4 regions of the Brevibacillus sp. MCWH genome follow, and region 2 is predicted to be linked to each of the others. Evidence: riboswitches for the same ligand, from Rfam matches in the RefSeq annotation. Region 2 holds a riboswitch; each other region holds the start of a gene.
What was found. Region 2 has a riboswitch for S-adenosylmethionine ahead of ETC00_RS11275 (methionine ABC transporter ATP-binding protein). Riboswitches for the same ligand answer to the same signal wherever they lie in the genome.
Positions count from the first base shown of each region.

Region 1: it holds a riboswitch for S-adenosylmethionine, as region 2 does, so the genes downstream of both, ETC00_RS10445 (sugar ABC transporter substrate-binding protein) here and ETC00_RS11275 (methionine ABC transporter ATP-binding protein) in region 2, are expected to answer to the same signal.
Region 3: it holds a riboswitch for S-adenosylmethionine, as region 2 does, so the genes downstream of both, mtnK (S-methyl-5-thioribose kinase) here and ETC00_RS11275 (methionine ABC transporter ATP-binding protein) in region 2, are expected to answer to the same signal.
Region 4: it holds a riboswitch for S-adenosylmethionine, as region 2 does, so the genes downstream of both, ETC00_RS02160 (homoserine dehydrogenase) here and ETC00_RS11275 (methionine ABC transporter ATP-binding protein) in region 2, are expected to answer to the same signal.

Region 1 is NZ_SDLF01000009.1:84,380-89,120, forward strand. It holds gene ETC00_RS10435 (iron-containing alcohol dehydrogenase) at 1-942, shown strand, start outside; gene ETC00_RS20855 (hypothetical protein) at 998-1,129, shown strand; gene ETC00_RS10440 (VOC family protein) at 1,321-1,749, shown strand; SAM riboswitch class I at 1,977-2,095, shown strand; gene ETC00_RS10445 (sugar ABC transporter substrate-binding protein) at 2,204-3,352, shown strand; gene ETC00_RS10450 (sugar ABC transporter ATP-binding protein) at 3,384-4,741, shown strand, end outside.
Region 2 is NZ_SDLF01000010.1:96,429-101,169, reverse strand. It holds gene ETC00_RS11285 (MetQ/NlpA family ABC transporter substrate-binding protein) at 76-915, opposite strand; gene ETC00_RS11280 (methionine ABC transporter permease) at 965-1,630, opposite strand; gene ETC00_RS11275 (methionine ABC transporter ATP-binding protein) at 1,632-2,645, opposite strand; SAM riboswitch class I at 2,727-2,842, opposite strand; gene ETC00_RS11270 (LCP family protein) at 2,973-3,950, opposite strand; gene ETC00_RS11265 (methyltransferase) at 4,184-4,741, opposite strand, start outside.
Region 3 is NZ_SDLF01000017.1:63,924-68,664, forward strand. It holds gene ETC00_RS14725 (RNA polymerase sigma factor) at 1-495, shown strand, start outside; gene ETC00_RS14730 (anti-sigma factor) at 467-1,648, shown strand; SAM riboswitch class I at 1,739-1,881, shown strand; gene mtnK (S-methyl-5-thioribose kinase) at 2,078-3,304, shown strand; gene mtnA (S-methyl-5-thioribose-1-phosphate isomerase) at 3,301-4,344, shown strand; gene ETC00_RS14745 (GNAT family N-acetyltransferase) at 4,453-4,741, shown strand, end outside.
Region 4 is NZ_SDLF01000002.1:119,710-124,450, reverse strand. It holds gene pyrF (orotidine-5'-phosphate decarboxylase) at 1-378, shown strand, start outside; gene pyrE (orotate phosphoribosyltransferase) at 404-1,039, shown strand; gene ETC00_RS02165 (DUF3221 domain-containing protein) at 1,248-1,817, shown strand; SAM riboswitch class I at 2,029-2,136, shown strand; SAM riboswitch class I at 2,222-2,331, shown strand; gene ETC00_RS02160 (homoserine dehydrogenase) at 2,387-3,712, shown strand; gene ETC00_RS02155 (glycerol-3-phosphate responsive antiterminator) at 3,802-4,350, shown strand; gene ETC00_RS02150 (MIP/aquaporin family protein) at 4,581-4,741, shown strand, end outside.

The DNA.
Region 1 (4,741 bases), on a different contig from region 2:
CAGCTTGCCTCCCAGGTCAGGGGTCGGGGCTATGACGTGTTTGTCGGGATCGGAGGCGGTAGCGTGCTGGATGTGACCAAGGCCTTGTCCATTATGATGACCAACACGGGCGATGTGCGCGACCTGGTGGGCATTGACAAGGTGGCGAACAAGGGCGTGCCCTTCATCCTCGTGCCGACCACTTCCGGAACCGGGTCGGAAGTTACCTGCAACGCCATTTTTACGGACACGCGCGACCAGGTGAAAAAGGGAATTGTCTCACCGTACCTGCTCCCGGATGTGGCCATCGTCGATCCGGAACTAACGGTGACGGTGCCTCCATCCGTCACGGCCGCGACGGGGATGGACGCGTTTGTTCATGCGGTGGAGTCCTATACGGCGATTCGGGCAAATGAACTGACGGACGCGATTGCCCTGCACGCGATCAAACTGGTTTCCCGTTCCCTTCGCCAAGCCGTGTATCAGGGACATGACCTCAAAGCGCGCGAAGACATGGCGATGGGAAGTCTGCTCGCCGGCATTTCGCTGGGCAATGCCGGGGTAGGAGCCGTCCATGCGCTGGCCTATCCGCTGGGAGGCAAATTCAAGGTGCCCCACGGGGTGGCAAACTCCTTGCTGCTCCCCTACGTCATGAAGTACAATGTAGTTTCGAATATTCCCAAATTTGCGGAAGTGGCCAGGGCGATGGGAGAAAACGTAGACGGGCTGTCGCTTCGCGATGCAGCATTTCAGGCGGTCCACGCCATCGCCAAACTGTCTTGCGACGTGGGCATTCCCGCCAGCATCAGAGATGTTGGCGTGACAGAAGAAGACATTCCGGCCTTGGCAGCAGAAGCAAGCAAAATCGACAGACTGCTGAACAATAATCCACGCTGGCTGACGGCTGCGGACATCGAAACCATTTACCGTGAATCGTTCGCCGGCAAACTGTTTTTGGAATAATTTGTTTCCCGACCTCAGCACCGACTCGGCCTCTCTCGGTATGATGCGCCGTTTGGTGGACGAAGGCAAATACGGCCAGAAAAACGGACACGGTTTTTATCAATGGACAAAGGAATTTTTGCAGAAGAAGAACGACGAGCGGGAAGCAGAACTGATTTATTTGCTGAAAAAAGAGTGGGGGATCTAGCAAAATCTCGCTTGTTTCAAGCCATGCTTCATTTTCCTTCCTGTGAACAACACGATCATTGACACTGGATTCGTTTTCAAATCAGAGAATCGGAAATAATAGAGAGTATGGCTTGCTTTAATACGTGTCAATCTGTGGCCCGTACGGATTTTTGCGGCGGGCAGAATGAAAATCCAAGGAGCTGATTCCTGATGACACTGCGCTTGATCCCCTATCTGATCATGGACGGAAATGCCAAGGAAGCCATTCACTTTTACGAACAAGCACTGGATGCCAAAATCCTGTTTTACCAAACGTTTGGCGAGATGCCGGAAAACCCGGAATTTCCCCTGCCGGAAGAGGCAAAGGACCGCGTGTCGCATGCCATGATAAGGGTCGGCGAGTCGGACCTCATGTTTTCCGATACGTCTCCGGGCCAACCCCATCAGAGCGGCAGTCAAATCACCATCTGTATCTCGACGGACGACAAGGAAAAAGCGACACGAATCTATGAAGCCTTGAAGCAGGACGGTCAGGTGAACATGCCGCTGCAAGAGACGTTCTTTAGCCCGGCCTATGGGATTGTAACGGACAAGTTTGGCGTGACCTTCCAAATCAACACGGAGGGGAAACAACAGTAACGAAAACAGCTCTGCTCGCGTTGATTGCAGCAGAGCCGTTTTCCTTGGCGTTTTACGCCTGCCCAACCTTCGCTGTTCGTCGATTGAAAACTGTCAGCGGAAGATGCTGACAGTTGTGAATTTTTTGGAGAAGCGATCGAAAAACGGGATTGACGGCACATCCCGCTTCGATGTATGATGTCATCAATATTAAAAAGCATAGTGGAAAACTTGGAATTACACATGCCTTCTTATCCAGAGCAGGCTGAGGGACTGGCCCGATGACGCCCGGCAACCGACTGCCAAGAGCATGCTGCTCTTGCGGCACGGTGCTAACTCCTGCAGGAATTTTCCTGAGAGATGAGAGGTGAGCGAGCAAACCGCGCCTCTTTTCTCAAGGAAAAGAGGCGTTTGTTTTTTCGGTTTTTCCGTCCATGTCATTATTTTTTACGCACTCATGAGGGGGATGTACCAAATGAAAACGATCAACAAATGGATGACTGTCAGTCTCGTCGCGGCTCTTTTGCTGACGGCCTGCACCAATGAACAGCCGCCGGCGCCGTCTGCACAATCTGCCGCGCCATCGTCGTCACAGCCGGCGGACGCGCCGCAGCAGCCAGGCGCATCACCGGCGGCGGCAACTCAGGCAGCTATTCCGGCGGCAGTGGACAAACCGTTGAAAATCGCTCTGGTCAGCGAGTTTTCCATCGGGACGTTTTCTGCCCAGTACCTGCAAGGAGTCAAAGAGCAGGTGAGCAAATTCGGCGGCGAGCTGGTCGTCTACAACGCGGACGGCGATTTGGGCAAAATGGCGGCCCACCTGGACACCGCGATCAACCAAAAAGTGGACGGCATCCTGATCAACCACGGCCGTGCGGAAGCGCTGCAGCCGGGGGTGGAGCGGGCGGTCAAGGCGGGGATTCCCGTCGTCGCGTTTGACAACGACCTGGACCAGGTGGAAGGCGTCACTGTAATTGACCAGGACGACTACAGCCTGGCCTGGCAGGGGCTGAAAAATCTGGCCCAATCCATCGACGGGAAAGGCAACATCGTCTACATCTGGGTGGGCGGTTTTGCGCCGATGGAAAAGCGCAACCGCGTCTACGAGATTTTTCTCAAGCGCTACCCCAACATCAAGGAGATCGCCCGCTTCGGTTCGGCCACGCCGAATACGGCGCTGGACACCCAGGCGCAGATGGATGCAATCCTGAAAAAGTTCCCCAACAAAGGCGACATTGCAGCCGTATGGGCGCCGTGGGACGAATTTGCCAAAGGGGCCACACGGGCGATCAAGGCGGCGGGACGGACGGAGATCAAGGTGTTCGGCATCGACCTGTCCGACGAGGACTTGCAGCTCATCCAGGAGCCGAACAGCCCGTGGAAAGCGTCGGCGGCGACTGATCCGGCGGACATCGGACGGGTGCAGAGCCGCTTCCTCTACCAAAAGATCGCCGGCGAACACACGCCCAAGTACTTCTCGCTCGATCCGCATCTGGTCAGCCAGGACAAACTGCCGGACCAACCGGTCAACATGTCCGACCTGACGCAATACGTGAGCGGATGGGGTCGAAGCGACGCCGCCATCTCGCCGTGGATGGCTGCGCTGGAGGCAAAGCACAAGTGACCGAAACGGACAGATCAGGGAGGGATGCGAGATGACGGCCTCTGTTTTGGAAATGAAGGGGATCGTCAAGCAGTACGGCGGGGTGTACGCCCTGCGCGGGGTGGATTTCACCGTACGCGGCGGGGAGGTGCACGCCATCCTCGGAGCCAATGGAGCGGGCAAAAGCACGCTGATGAAAATTCTCTCCGGCGCAGAGCAGGCGACGGCCGGCAGCATTCTGATCGACGGCCGTGAGCTGGCCGTCAGCGGACCGCGGGATGCCAAGCGGGCCGGTATCCACCTCGTGCAGCAGGAAGTGGACACGGGGCTGATTCCCTCCCTGAGCGTCGCGGAAAACATACTTCTGGACCATACTGTCTCCGCCGGCGCCTGGTGGCATTCGCCGAAGCGTACGGTGGAGCGGGCCCAACAGATACTCAGCCGGTGCGGTTTTTCCCTGCCGCTGAAGGCAAAGGCGGAGGAGCTGACGCTGGCGGAGAAACAGTTGGTGCTGCTGGCCCGGGCTGTGGCCCAGGATGTCCGCTTCGTCATCTTTGACGAGCCGACCGCGCCGCTCAGCCTGACGGAAGCGGCGGCGCTGTTTGAGCTGATTGCCAGCTTGAAGGCGGCAGGGCTGGGGATTGTCTACATCTCCCACCGGCTGCCGGAGGTGTTTGCCATCGCTGATCGCATCACTGTGCTGCGGGACGGCAGCCGGGTGTGGGAAAAGCGGACGGAACAGACCAGTCCGGAAGAGGCGGTGGCGGCGATGCTGGGCCGCCGCGAAGCCAATCAGGCAGACGAGAGATGCAGACGGGCAGGCGAGGTGTTGCTGGAAGCGAGAGAGCTGCGGATCGGCCACAAGGTGAAGCGGTTTGACGTTCAGCTGCGGCAGGGGGAGATCGTCGCGGTGGTGGGACTGGTGGGCGCCGGCAAGACGGAGGTGTCCCGTGCCCTGTTCGGCGCCGACCGGCTGGACGGCGGCGAGATCCGGCTGAGAGGGAAGACTCTGCGCCTCCGCCATCCTGGTGAGGCGATTCAAAACGGCATCGCGCTGATTCCCGAAGAGCGGCGGCTGCAGGGCATCCTGGTGGAGGAGCCGGTGAAGCACAACCTGACACTGGCCCACCTGAAGGCGTTTACGCGCGGAGGCTTTCTCTCGGACAAGGCGGAGCGCGAGGCGGCCCAATCCCTCGTGGAGCGGCTGGGCATCAAGACGGCCGGGCTGGATCAGCCGACGGGCAGCCTGTCCGGCGGCAATCAGCAGAAAGTGGCGATCGGCAAGTGGCTGTTGACCACGGCCAGCGTGTTCCTCTTCGACGAGCCGACCAAGGGCGTGGACATCGGCGCCAAGCAGGAGATTTTCCGCTTGATTAAGGAACTCGCGGACGAGGGCAGAGGCGTCTTGTA
Region 2 (4,741 bases):
CATTCATGCAAAAGTGGACGGCAAACATAAAAAACGCCCGAATCAGCCGATTCGGGCGTCAGAGGAGGGACGGCCTTAGAATGCCGGCACAACCGCTCCTTTATACGTATCCTCGATGAACTTTTTCACATCCGGCGAGTTCAGCTCTTTCGCCAGCTTTTGGATGGCCTCGGAGTCCTTGTTATCCAGACGTGCTACCAGATAGTTGGCGTACGGAGAGTCCTTGTCTTCAATGATCAGTGCGTCTTCGGTCGGCACCAGTTTGGCTTCCAGCGCGTAGTTGGTATTGATCATCGCCAGATCCACTTCTTCCAGAACGCGCGGCAGCATGGCTGCTTCTACTTCTTTGAACTGCAGGTTTTTCTTGTTTTCGACGATATCTTTTACGGTGCCTTTGATGCCAACACCGTCTTTCAGCTTGATCAGGCCGTTTTTCTCCAGCAGGGCCAGCGCACGGCCGTTGTTGGTCGGGTCGTTCGGCAGAGCGATGGTTGCACCGTCGGCCAGTTCGTCAATCTTTTTGATTTTCTTGGAGTAAGCACCAAACGGCTCGATGTGCACTGCCACCACCGGCACCAGGTTCATGTTTTGGTCTTTATTGAACTGCTCCAGGTACGGAATGTGCTGGTAGAAGTTGGCGTCCAACTGTTGTTCGTTCAACTGCACGTTTGGCTGTACATAGTCGGTAAATTCCTTAACTTCCAGGTTAATGCCCTGTTCTTTCAGTTTCGGCTGGATGAATTTCAGAATTTCAGCATGAGGTACAGGCGTAGCGCCCACTTTCAGGGTGATTTCTTTTTGTTCGCCCCCGTCCGAACCGCCAGACGCATTCGGAGCGGTTTCGGTTTTCGTGCCGCATGCCGCCAGAGACAGTGCCAGTACAGTCGACAGAATGGAAACAGCCCATTTTTTCACAGATGATTACCCCTTTCTCTTTCATATTGTTGTCTTTATGGTAAAGATCTTACTTGCGGCTGAAACGGATTACCAATTTGTCTCCCAGCGTTTGCAAGATCTGAACCAACACCAGCAAAATCACGACAGTAACAATCATCACATCGGTCTGGAACCGCTGGTAACCGTAGCGGATGGCCAGGTCGCCCAGTCCGCCGCCGCCGATCACGCCAGACATCGCCGTGTAGGAAACAAGCGCCACGGTGGTAATCGTAATGCCGGCAATCAACCCCGGACGGGATTCAGGCAGCAGCACGTTCCAAATAATCTGCCACTTGGACGCTCCCATCGACTGGGCCGCTTCGATCACACCGCGGTCCACTTCCCGAAGCGACGTCTCCACCAGTCTGGCGAAAAACGGAGCCGCCCCGATCACCAACGGCGGAATCGCTCCCTTGACCCCCAGCGAGGTGCCGACCAGGATTTTCGTCAGCGGAATCAACATGATCATCAGGATGATAAACGGCACCGAACGCAGCACGTTTACGACAAAGGAAGCAATCGTGTAAAAGACGCGGTTTTCCAAAAGCTGTCCCTTGGAGGTGAGAAACAGCAGGACGCCCAGCGGCAGTCCGATCAGGACGGTAAACAGCGTCGAAAAGCCCAGCATCGTCAGTGTATCCAATGTGGCCTTGCCGATTTCCGCCACATCGACGTTTTCAAACGTCAGTCCCATGTTACATCACCTCCACTTCAAGACCGCGCTGGCGCAGGGTTTCGATCGCGCGGCTGTTCTGCTCCGGATTGCCGCTCAATTCGACGACCAGCTGGCCGTAAGGTGTATCTTTCATCCGCGAAATCGTACCCTGCAGGATGCTGAACATCGTGCCGGTCTCCTGCATGGTCTGGAACAGGATCGGCTGGTACGTCTTTTCGCCCAGGAACGTGATGCGCACAATCGTCTGGTCGCCGGCCGCCTTTTCGTGAGCCACCACTTCCCGCAGCTCGGCGGAATCGGCCACCTGCTCCACGAACTCCCGCGTCGTCGGATGCTGCGGTTTGAGGAACACGTCCAGCACCTTGCCTTCCTCGACGATGACACCTCCGTCGATAACGCCGACACGGTCGCAGATGGAGCGGATGACGTGCATCTCGTGCGTAATCAGGACGATGGTCAGGCCCAGCTTGCGATTGATGTCGAGCAGCAGGGCGAGGATCGAATTGGTCGTCTGCGGGTCGAGCGCGGACGTCGCCTCGTCACACAGCAATACTTTCGGATCGCTGGCCAACGCGCGGGCGATCCCGACACGCTGCTTCTGCCCGCCGGAGAGCTGGCTCGGATACTTGTCGCGGTGTGCTTCCAGGCCGACCAGTGTGAGCAGTTCGTTTACCTTTTTGTCAATCTCCGCCTTGGGCCGCTTGGCCAGCTTCAGCGGAAAGGCCACGTTCTCCGCCACCGTGGCCGAAGAGAGCAGATTGAAGTGCTGAAAGATCATGCCGATTTGGCGCCGCTGCTCCTGCAGCTTGCGGTCATCCAGTGTAGTCAGGTCGACGCCGTCTACGATTACGTGACCGGATGTCGGACGCTCCAGCATGTTGATGCAGCGAATCAGTGTACTTTTCCCGGCACCGGAATGTCCGATGATGCCGAAGATTTCTCCTTTTTCTATGGTCAGGTCAATCCCCAGCAGTGCGGGGACCGTCTTGCCCTGTACCGTGTAGTTTTTGCGCAAGTTTTGCAAGCGAATCATCCGGTTCACCTCCCTATACGGAACAAACCCCTTTTTCGGCATGAAAAAGGGGTTTGCATCGATATCCGATCACATCCACCCTTCTCATCTCTCAAGATTCTCCGATCTTGTAGGAATTGGCACCGCGACACCCATCTGTGCGATGAGCCGGTTGCCGGGCTTCATTGGGCCTGTCCCTCCGCCTCTCTTGATAAGAAGAATTTCTCCGTATATGCTGTTTGTTTGTATTTTCGTTGATACAAATCGGATTATATTCCATTTAAAAAAACGATGTCAATGGAAAATTAAAGGAAAAGTGCAGGGCGATCTGCCCGCTTGAAGAGAGCCTCAGCTCTGCTTCCCGTCCGTTTCCCCCGCGGAATTGGCTTCCGGTTGGGCTTGCAGTTTTTCCTGAACAAAAGCCTGAACACGTTCCACATCAGGAATAAGGACAGCACCGGCGCGATTGGATTCGCTGAACATCCCCATTGGCGGAAGCTGATACTGACCGGGCTGTTCGGTGTTCAGCGTCAATCCGAGCGAGGCCAGCTTCAACATGTCCAGAGAGCTGATGTTGGTCTGCACGTACGGGGTAATTTCTTTCAAAATGGACGGCAGTTGGATCAGCGTGGTGCCGCTCTTCATCTGGTCGGCCAGCGCGGCCATCAGCTTCCGCTGCCGCTCCGTCCGCGTGTAGTCGGACGTCGCGTCGTGACGGAAGCGGACGTATTGCAGCGCCTTGGAGCCGTCAAGCCGCTGCAGCCCTTTTTTCAGATCAATATCGTACATGCCCTTGTCCGTAGGGTCGCGGTACCGCATGTTTTTCTCCACGTACAGCTCCACGCCGCCGACAGCGTCAATCAGATGCTTGAAGCCCTCGAAGTCGGTGATCACATACCGGTTCACCGGCAGCCCGGTAAACTGGCTCACGGTTTCCATCGCCAATTCCGGCCCGCCTTCGACAATTGCCGCATTGATTCGCGCATGTCCGTGGTCGGGAATCTCTACGTAGGTATCGCGCAAAATCGAAAACAAGTCATATCGTTTCGCAACCGGATCAATGCTGAGCAGCATCATCGAATCGGAACGGGGCAGCGCGTTGCTGCGCATGCCGCGCCGGTCAACGCCCATCAACAGGATGTTGACGCGCTCCTTGCCGTCCCACGTGGGAATCTCCGCCGCCTTGGTCGCGCCGCCGGCGGGATGGTCGATTACGTTTGGCTGTTGAATGTCCTCGGCAAATTGATACAGCGAATATCCGTAGTACCCCCCTGCCGCAGCGACTGCCACGATCAGGAGGAGCAGCATTCGTTTCAAAAAGCGCATATGGAAAACGCCACCTTTGTCTCTTTCAGATAATATACTCCCCACTTTGTCTAGTATACTCGAATCCGGTCGAAGGCGGGCACCCTATATTTGGCTGGAATCTTGTTATGTAGGTGCGCATGTGACCTGGCGATGCTTGAATAAAAAATGACACCTCCCTGCTACACGCGGATGAGGTGTCATCACAAACATTGGGCTATGCTATTGTTAAACAGATTGACTGGGCCATCCTGTCACACAGGGACAGCCTCCAGCATTGAGACGGCTGCAGACGTCGGAATGATCCGCTGCAGTTCAAAGCCCGCTTTCCGGAAAAGCGTCCGGAACTCCGCCTCGGTCCGTTCCTTTCCCGTAGCCATGATCATCATTTCCAGATCAATCAACATGGACGGATGCGGTTGATTATTGGCCGGAACGACCATCTCGATCACCAGGAGCTTTCCGTCTTCCCGGATGGCCCGTCGGCAGTTGCGGAAAATGGCAACGGCTTCCTCGTCGTTCCAGTCGTGGATAATGTTCTTCATCATGTACAGATCGCCGCCTGCCGGAACCGATTCAAAAAAGCTGCCGCCGATACACGCGCACCGATCCGCAAGCCCGGCCTCGGCAATGTGCCGCCGGGTGCCCTCAATTACGGCGGGAACGTCATAGATCGCCCCTTTCAGCCCCGGATAAGCATTCAGGATGGCGGTCATTAATCGGCCGTGACCGCCTCCCACGTCGATCACCTTGTCATATGGGGAAAAGTCGTACGCCCGCACCAGCGCCGACGCCATCCGGTTGGACATGTC
Region 3 (4,741 bases), on a different contig from region 2:
GACGTGTACCGCTTGTACGTCAACGACATATACCGCTACCTCTGCCGATTGACCGTTGACCGGGTGCAGGCGGAAGACCTGACGCAGGAGACCTTTTTTCGGGCGTATCAATACCTGGATGACTATCGTGGGGAAAAGGTGCGCCCCTGGCTGTACAAGGCGGCCTACCACACGTTTGTGGACTGGCATCGGAGGCGGAAGAAGCGTCCGTGGCGATTGGTGGAGAAGATTCCGGAACAGCCGGACGGGGCGGCGGCGGACCCGGTGCGGACGCTGCTGAGCCAAGAGGCGTGGTCATCGCTGCGGACGTGCCTGGACCGGCTGCCGGAGAAGCAAAAACAGGTGATCCTGCTGCAGTACGAACAGCTCAGCTACGCGGAAATCGCCGAGGTGCTGGGCATCGACACGGGGGACGTAAAGCGCTCATTGTTTCGCGGGCGGCAAAAATTACGCAGAATGTGGAGGGATGAACTTGACGACGGACAAGGCAAATGAGGATCGGGAACGGGAACTGCTGGCATATCTGCGCGGTGAAATGACGAAGGAAGAAGCTGCCTCTTTCCGTGCGAGGATTGCAGCGGACGAACTGTATGCGGAACGCTTGGAGGAGCTTTTGCTGGGCAGCGGCGGAGAGGAGGAGAGAGAAACGGACGTGCTGTCCGAAGAGACGCAGCGCGCCATCCTCCGCCGCAGCAAATGGCGCCACAGGCTCGGCAACGCGGCTTACACGGTGGCCATCTCGCTTCTCGTCGGGGCCGTCCTGATGTTCACCAACGGGTGGATCGGCTGGTATTTGTACGAGGACGCCTACCGGGTGGCCCGGGACATGGTGCACTTTACCCAGCCGGGGCTCACGGTGGGCAGCAGCGGTTCGCAAATCGGATTTTTGTACGGGGAGATAACCATGGAACTGCGTGAACAGGTGGGGAGAGACGATCAGAACGCCGGAACCTTTTCGATCAGCAACGTCTTCTCGATCATTTCCGCGAAGCCGGCATGGACCGACGGTTTGCGGAAAGAGCGGCTCTTTTTTCTCTTTCCGTTGTCAGCGGACGATCGGGAAGAAAGCGCCATCCGCAGAAATCCTGCCTGGAACACGCTGGAAAAGCTGCCGGAGGGAACGGTGGCGCAGCTCGCCGTCTCGTTTGACCGGCTGCTGACCCATGATGAGTACTACGCCCTTTTTTCCGGCTACGATTTGGATACCACCTGGTTCGCCGTGGACACGGGGCAGGAGCGAAACCATCCGGACGCGGCGGAAGGCAGTCTGCTGCTGTCGGCCGGTGACGTGTGGGGATACGCGGAAAGAGAACTCGATTACGGCGAAGCACCGATTCAGGCACATGGCGAAGGTGAGCGGCGCGCCCGGGCGTACCTGGCGGAAATGGAGTATCTCGCGGGACAGGAACGGCTGACGAACGCCATTGGCGAGCGGCTTGTGACCGCCCGAAACCGGCTGCGCATCGAGGAACGCTGCCGCTACCTGCAGCAGAACGGTGTGCGCCTCTACGGGGCGGTCGTGACGGGCCCTGTCAAGGAACTGCTAAAGCTGCGGCAGGAGCCGTCGATCACGGCTGCCTTCGTGGGCCGGATCGACTGGTGGAACTGGGACCGGCCGAGTGCTTCGGGCCAGCGAACCAGTCCGTGAAGACTGGACAATTCGCCCAAAAAAGGGTGTTGACAGCGAGAAGACGGGGTTGTATGATTCAAACAAACGTCAAAACCGCATACGTTGGATACCTTATCCAGAGAAGGTGGAGGGACTGGCCCGATGAAACCCGGCAACCGACATGACGCTGTTCGAGCGATTCTGGCGACAGACGTGCAGCGCATGCACGGTGCTAATTCCTGCAGAAACAAAAGTATTCTGGAAGATAAGGGGGAGACGACACGCAGACGCGTATGAACAGACCTCTTTTCTTCGGGAAAAGAGGTTTTTTGTATGTGCGGAATGCTCCGGCTGGAGGCGGCAGCAGCACACACGCCGCCCGGCGGCCGCCAACATAGACAAAGCGAAAGTGCAAAGACAAGTGAATGTGAAGACAAGAGAATCTGTCAAAGGAGAGGGGATTGGACCATGGCGTATCGCGCATTGAGCGAACAAGAAGCAGTGCAGTACGTAAAACAACTGCCGGACCTGTTTGCGCCGGAAGCGGAACTGACCAGCCGGGAGATTGGTGACGGCAATCTCAACCTGGTATTCCACATCAGGGAGGAAGCGACGGGCAAAAGCGTCGTCGTCAAGCAGGCACTGCCCTACGCCCGCGTAGTGGGTGAATCCTGGCCGCTCACGCTGGACCGCGCCCGAATCGAAAGCGAGGCGTTGCGCATCCAGCACAAATACGTGCCGGATCTCGTGCCGAAGGTGTATCACTACGACGAGGAGCTGGCCCTGACCGTGATGGAAGACGTCAGCGACCACGTGATTATGCGAAAAGGCTTGATCGAGGGCAACCGCTACCCGCTGTTCGCCAAACAGATCGGCCGCTTTCTCGCCCATACGCTGTTTTACACGTCCGACTTGGGGGCGCATCCCTACGACAAAAAAGCGCTTGTCGGAAGATTCATAAATCCGGAATTGTGCAAAATCACGGAAGACCTCGTCTTTACCGATCCTTACGAAGACGCGCCGACCAACAATTTCAACCCGCTGATCAAGCGGGAGGTGGAGGCGATCTGGAACAACAAGCAGCTGAAGCTGGAAATTGCGCAGCTCAAGTACGATTTTCTCACCCGGGCGGAGGCGCTGATACACGGCGACCTGCATACCGGCAGCATCTTTGTATCGCCGACGTCGGTCAAGGTAATCGACCCTGAATTTGCCTACTACGGCCCGATCGGCTTCGACATTGGCGCGGTGATCGCCAACCTGCTGCTGAACTACGCGGGCCAGCACGGTCTGCAGCCGGACGCAGGAAAGCGGGGGGATTATCGAGAATATCTGTTGGCAACGGTGGAAGACGTTTGGAACGAGTTTGTCTCCCAGTTCGTCCAGCTCTGGCACAAACAGGCGAAAGAGCGGAGCGCCCACACCGAAGGCTTCTGGCAGGGCTACGTGCAGCGGCTGATCCGCGACGCAGCAGGCTTTGCCGGCTGTAAAATCCTGCGCCGCGTCATCGGACTGGCGGGCGTCGCCGACCTGAACAGCATCGCCGATGACCAGACCCGCGCGGAAGCAGAACGGCTGGCGCTGGCGATTGGCCAGGCGCTGATTCTGGAGCGGAACAAGGTGGAAGTATCGACAGACATCACAGATATCGTTCGGACGGTTACCGCACGATACTACCAGGAGGCTGTAGTATGACAACGACCAGCACGCCATTTGCGCCGGTCAAGTGGCAGGATGACGCGCTCGTCCTGCTGGACCAGACCCGGCTGCCCGTTGAAACGACATACCTGACACTGACGACTGCACAAGAAGTGTGGGCGGCCATCCGCCATCTGCAGGTACGCGGGGCACCGGCCATCGGCATGGCGGCCGCCTACGGTTTGTACCTCGGCATCCGCAACAGCGACGCCAACGATTTCGATACGTTTTGGCAACACCTGAGCGAACAGGCTGACTACCTCGGCACCTCTCGCCCGACGGCAGTCAACCTGTTCTGGGCCCTGGACAGGATCAAAGCACGCGTGCAGCGCGAGTCCGGCAAACCGGTGGCAGAGCTGAAGGCAGCAGTCCTGAATGAAGCCCTGTCCATCCAGCGGGAAGACGCGGAAGTGTGCCGCCGGATCGGAGAGCATCTGCTCACCCTGCTGAAAGACGGCATGGGCATCCTGACGCACTGCAATCCGGGGGCGCTCGCGACAGCAGCCTACGGCACGGCGACGGCCCCGCTCTACCTCGCCAAGGAGCGCGGCTGGAACCTGAAAGTGTACGCTGACGAGACTCGGCCTGTGCTGCAGGGGGCGCGCCTCACCGCCTACGAGCTGCAGCAGGCGGGCATCGACGTCACGCTGATTTGTGACAACATGGCGGCGATGGTGATGGCCCAGGGCAAGGTGCAGGCAGTCATCGTCGGCACGGACCGCGTGGCTGCCAACGGTGACGTCGCCAACAAGATCGGGACCTACGGTGTTGCCGTTCTGGCACACGCGCACGGCATACCGTTTTACGTGGCGGCCCCGCTGTCTTCTATCGATCTCGACACGCCGACGGGCGCAGACATTCCGATCGAGGAGCGGCCGGCGGAGGAGATTACACATGGACTGGGCAAACAGGTGGCGCCGGACGGCATCAAGGTGTACAATCCTGCGTTTGACGTCACTCCGGCCCGCTACATCACGGCCATTGTCACCGAAAACGGCATCTACAAACCGGACGAAATCCGCAACTGCAAACGCTGACGCAAACAGCCCCGGACGGCCCAGGGAAGGGCGTCTCGTCCGGAGGTCCTTTTTCCCACCGATAAAGCGCCCCCGGGCGCTGTTTGCGTTTCCTGGAGGAGGAGAGACATGAGAGTGATTCCCATGACGATGGAGGCCTGCCTGAAGCAGCTGGAACCGGCCGACGCGGAGGAGTTGTTCTGGCTGACGGATGTCAACCGGGCCTATTTGCGCCAGTGGCTGCCGTGGCTTGACATCGTGCGCGAGGTAAAGGACACAGCCCAGTTCATCGCCTTAACGATTGACCAGCACAAGCGCCGCCAGGGCACCCATTACGGCATCTGGTACAAGGGCAGGTTGGCCGGGACGCTGGGCGTCCACAGCATCGACTGGAACAATCGGAAGACGTCCATTGGGT
Region 4 (4,741 bases), on a different contig from region 2:
CTGCTGATCGGCGTTACGATGCTCACCTCGACCGGACAGCAGACGATGAACGAGGAGCTGGCGATTCCCGGCACGGTGGAAGATGTCGTCGTCCATTACGCGAAGTTGGCCAAACAGGCGGGGCTGGACGGAGTCGTCGCCTCTCCATTGGAAGTACCGATGATCAAGCAGGCGGCCGGTATTGATGTCCTCACCGTCACCCCGGGGATTCGGCCTCTCTGGGCGGAGAAGGGAGACCAGACCCGGATCACGACCCCGGAACAGGCGTTTCAGTTGGGGAGCGACTACATCGTAATCGGCCGGGCGGTTACGGCTTCGCCCGATCCTGCCGCCGCCTGGGAGCGGATCGTTAACGCCGTTCAGGCGGCATGCCTCTAAACGTACGCGAAGGGAAGAGGATAGGATGAATACCACGACAGCCAAAGAAATAGCGGGACACCTGCTGGAGATCGGCGCCGTTCACCTGCGCCCGGACCAGCCGTATACCTGGACATCCGGCATCAAGTCGCCGATCTACTGCGACAACCGGCTCACGATGTCTCATCCGCCGGTCCGCCGCCGGATTGCCCAGGCGTTTGCCGAGGTGATCCGCGAACATTTTCCGCAGGTGGAAGTGATCGCCGGCACGGCGACGGCAGGCATCCCGCACGCTGCCTGGGTGGCAGAACTGCTGGACCTGCCGATGATCTACGTGCGCGACAAGGCAAAGGGGCACGGGCGGCAGAATCAACTGGAAGGCGCGCTGGCCGCAGGTCAGAAAGTGGTGGTCATCGAGGATCTGATCTCCACCGGCGGCAGCTCGCTCAAAGCGGCAAAGGCCGTCCAGGCGGAGGGAGGCGACGTGCTCGGCGTGGCAGCGATCTTCAGCTACCAGTTTCCAGAAGCGGAAGCCCTCTTTAGGGAGGAAGGCATCCCGGTCGCGACGCTTTCCCACTACACTGCACTGCTCGAGACGGCACGCGAGCGCGGCGTCATCACGGCAGAGCAGGAAAGCCTGTTGGCCGACTGGCGCAAAGCCCCTCGCAGCTTTTATGCGTAACCGGTCATGACGCATGTCCAAACGGATTGGATAAAAAAATTTTGTACCTCAATCGACTGTACTTTACCAACGCCCTGTTTCGGGGCGTTTTTTGTTTTGTTCGTTACCAAAATGTAATTTATTTTCATGTTTTTTACATTATAATACTTCATAACCGGTGGGTAAAAATCGTGGATGCTCTTTTACATTTGAACGTAATGGAGGGATCATGAACAGACCATTACTGTACATAACCTTGTTTGCGTTTCTGCTTCTCACAGCAGGATGCTCGGATGAGAAACCCAAAAACGAACGCAAAGGTTTGACAGGATACGTCATCGAGACAAACTATGAGAAAAAAGCACTGCTGGTTGCTGAAAGTGACAAAACAGCAAGAGATGGCGACTATGACGCCGAATGGTATTTCGTAAACGACGATGCCATTCTGCTTGATCGCAAGAATAACAAGGTTTTGCTTACAGACATAGAGGTCGGAGCGGAAGTAGAAACATGGGCGGCTTCCCCTTCATTGGAATCGTATCCTGCGAAAACGGATTTGAGCAAACTTGTCGTTGCAGATGATGTACAACATCCACATTATCCCATGCTGCAAAAGAAAGCCATTCAAATGGCGCTAAACTTTGTAAAGAGTCTTTCTGACAAAGCTGATATATTCATTGTACAGGATGCAGTGAGCACCGAATCAGAATGGATCGTTCGCGTTTTTACTTTCAATGCAGGACAGAAGCACGAGATAAGTGTTCATGCAGAAACGGGTGAAGTAAAGCGAATCAAATAACCCGGTATTGGCGAAAGCGCCTTTTCCGTTGGTTCGACAGGTGCCAGTGCCTTGCTGGTCAAGAAAAAGGATGGCCGATCTGACGACTCCATCCTTTTTCGTATGTATGTCAACTTGCAGCGGCTTACGACGGGCGAAATGCCGGTCTGCCAGATTTTTGTTGACGAACAACCTGTGATTCTTTACAATGATACCCAAGAGTTAAACACTGTTCTTATCCAGAGCGGCGGAGGGACTGGCCCAATGAAGCCCGGCAACCGTCACGCGGTGCGTGACCAGGTGCCAATTCCTGCAAGACAGGTGTCTTGACAGATAAGAAGCGGGTTTGATTGATATGGACGCAGACCTTCTTCTTGTCGGAGAAGGTTTTTTTATTTTTCTGTTTCAAAATTTCATAGGACTTCTTCTTATCCAGAGAGGTGGAGGGACTGGCCCGATGAAGCCCGGCAACCGTCACGCGGTGCGTGACCAGGTGCCAATTCCTGCAAGACACGCGTGTCTTGAGAGATGAGAAGAAGGCTCGAGCACAATGCACACCAGCCTTCTTCGAATCCGAAGAAGGCTTTTTCATGTTGTACAAACAAAAAACGGGGTGGAAAAACATGAGTGTGGTAAAAGTAGGCTTATTGGGATTGGGAACGGTAGGCGGCGGGGTGGTCAAGACAATCCGTTCGAAGCAGGAGAAGCTGTCGGCCCGGTTGGGCAAGCGCATCGAAATCGTCAAGGCGCTGGTGCGCGACTCGCGGAAGCAGAGGGCCGTGCAGGTGGAGCCATCGCTGTTGACGACACGGTTTGCCGACGTAATGGAAAGCGACGTAGACATCGTCGTGGAAGTGATGGGCGGCGTGGAACCGACCTACGACTACGTACGGTCGCTGATCGAGAAGGGCTGTCATGTGGTGACGGCCAACAAGGAGCTGCTGGCCAAACGCGGCGCGGAGCTGGTGGAACTGGCCAACCGGCACGGCGTCCATCTCGCCTATGAAGCCAGCGTCGCGGGGGGAATTCCCATCCTTGGGGTGCTCCGTCAATTCCTCAGAACCAACGATATTACAAAGGTGTGCGGCATCCTCAACGGGACGACCAACTTTATCCTGTCGCAGATGGAGGAGGCCCAGCTTCCCTACGACGATGTGTTGAAGCGGGCACAGGAACTGGGGTATGCGGAGGCAGACCCGAGCTCCGACGTGGAAGGCTGGGACGCCTTGTACAAGCTGTACATTCTGGCACAGCTCGTGTTCGGGGAGTCGCTGCCCCTGTCAGCCATTGAGCGGCAGGGGATTGTTGAAGTCTCGCAGAGCCACATCCGGCTGGTGAAGGAACTGGGGTATCGGATCAAACTGCTGGCGCAAGCCCACCAGGGAAACGGCGGCCTGCACCTGTCCGTGCGGCCGACGCTGGTGCCGCTGGAGCATCCGCTGGCGCGCATCCAGGATGCGTACAATGCCGTACAGGTGGAAGGCAGTCTCGTCGGCGACCTTTTGTTCACCGGCAAAGGGGCGGGCGAATTGCCGACTGCCAGCGCGGTTGTGGAAGATCTGGCCTACTTGCTGACCCAACCGTTTGCGCCTCATCCCGCTTGGCGTGAACGGCCGGAGGCGGTCCCGTCCAGCCGCCTCTCATCCGGCCTCGACTTCTGCTGCCTGGCAGGGACAGCGGCTGGCGTGACGCCGGAGCAGGTACTGCTGTTTCTCGAACGGGCGGGTGTCTCCGTCCGCAGGATGACCGTCCAGTACGATTCGGGCAGCGTCCTGCGTGTGGGCCTGCTCGCTGCCGGACTGCAGGAGGAGCACGTTGGGCTTTTGGAACGGGATTTCGGCCTCGAAGCGCGGCTGTACCCCGTGCTGGAGGCGGCCGATGATCAAGATGCCGACGGCGGGAGTGCGGGGCTGTAAACTAGCATCCAACTCCCCATCGCATTCGCCGGGTTTTTTTGGCATGATTGAAGCGGAGCACTTCTTCTTCAAGGGGATGAGGACAAGTCATGCTGGGTTCGCAAACCATCTTGCCGGCCATTCGCCAAATGAAAGAATTTGAACGCGTCCTGGAAAGCCGGTACGAGACGATCATTTTGCTGGAGAGCCATATCTGCCAACTGAAAAGCATCGCCGACCTGGCACGCCGGCACGGAAAAAAGCTGTGGCTGCATGCCGATCTGGTGCAGGGATTGAAAAACGACGAGCACGGCGCACTGTTTCTTTGTCAGGAGATCAAGCCGGCCGGCGTCATTTCCACCCGTTCGCAGGTGATCACGACCGCCAAAAAGAAGGGCTTGGTCACGGTGCAGCGCCTGTTTCTGCTGGACTCCGGCGCGCTGGAGACGAGCTACAAAATCCTTGAGCAGACAAAACCCGATTTCGTCGAAGTCCTTCCGGGGGTCATGCCGCACATTATTACGGAAATTCGCGAACAGATTCAAATTCCGATCATCGTAGGCGGGTTTATCCGCACCCGGGAGGAGATCGAGAGCGCTCTGGCGGCAGGAGCCATCGCCGTCACCACCTCCGATCGAAACTTGTGGAAACAGCTGTAAAAAATGATTGACAACGCTTTCACGACCGCATAAGATTGATTACAGAAGTTCATATGTCGGATGAGATCAGGAGATCCACCTATATATTCCCTGTGTTTAAGTTCCTGTGGACTTAAACCGTGGATAAATAGGTGGATTTTCTGTTTTCTTCCAGTGGAGGTGAACAGCAAAAGAGGGAAAACCGGTCCAGACTCGTCATAAATATTAAAAAAAGAGAATGGAGGAACAAGATGTCGGCGTATTGGGCGGAACTGATCGGGACCATGATGCTGGTGATTCTCGGGGACGGCGTCGTGGCGGGAGTCGTGCTGAACAAGTCAAAGGCAAAAGACAGCGGGTGGATCGTGATTACCCTGGGCTGGGGGTTTGCTGTCGCCTTTGCCGTATACGC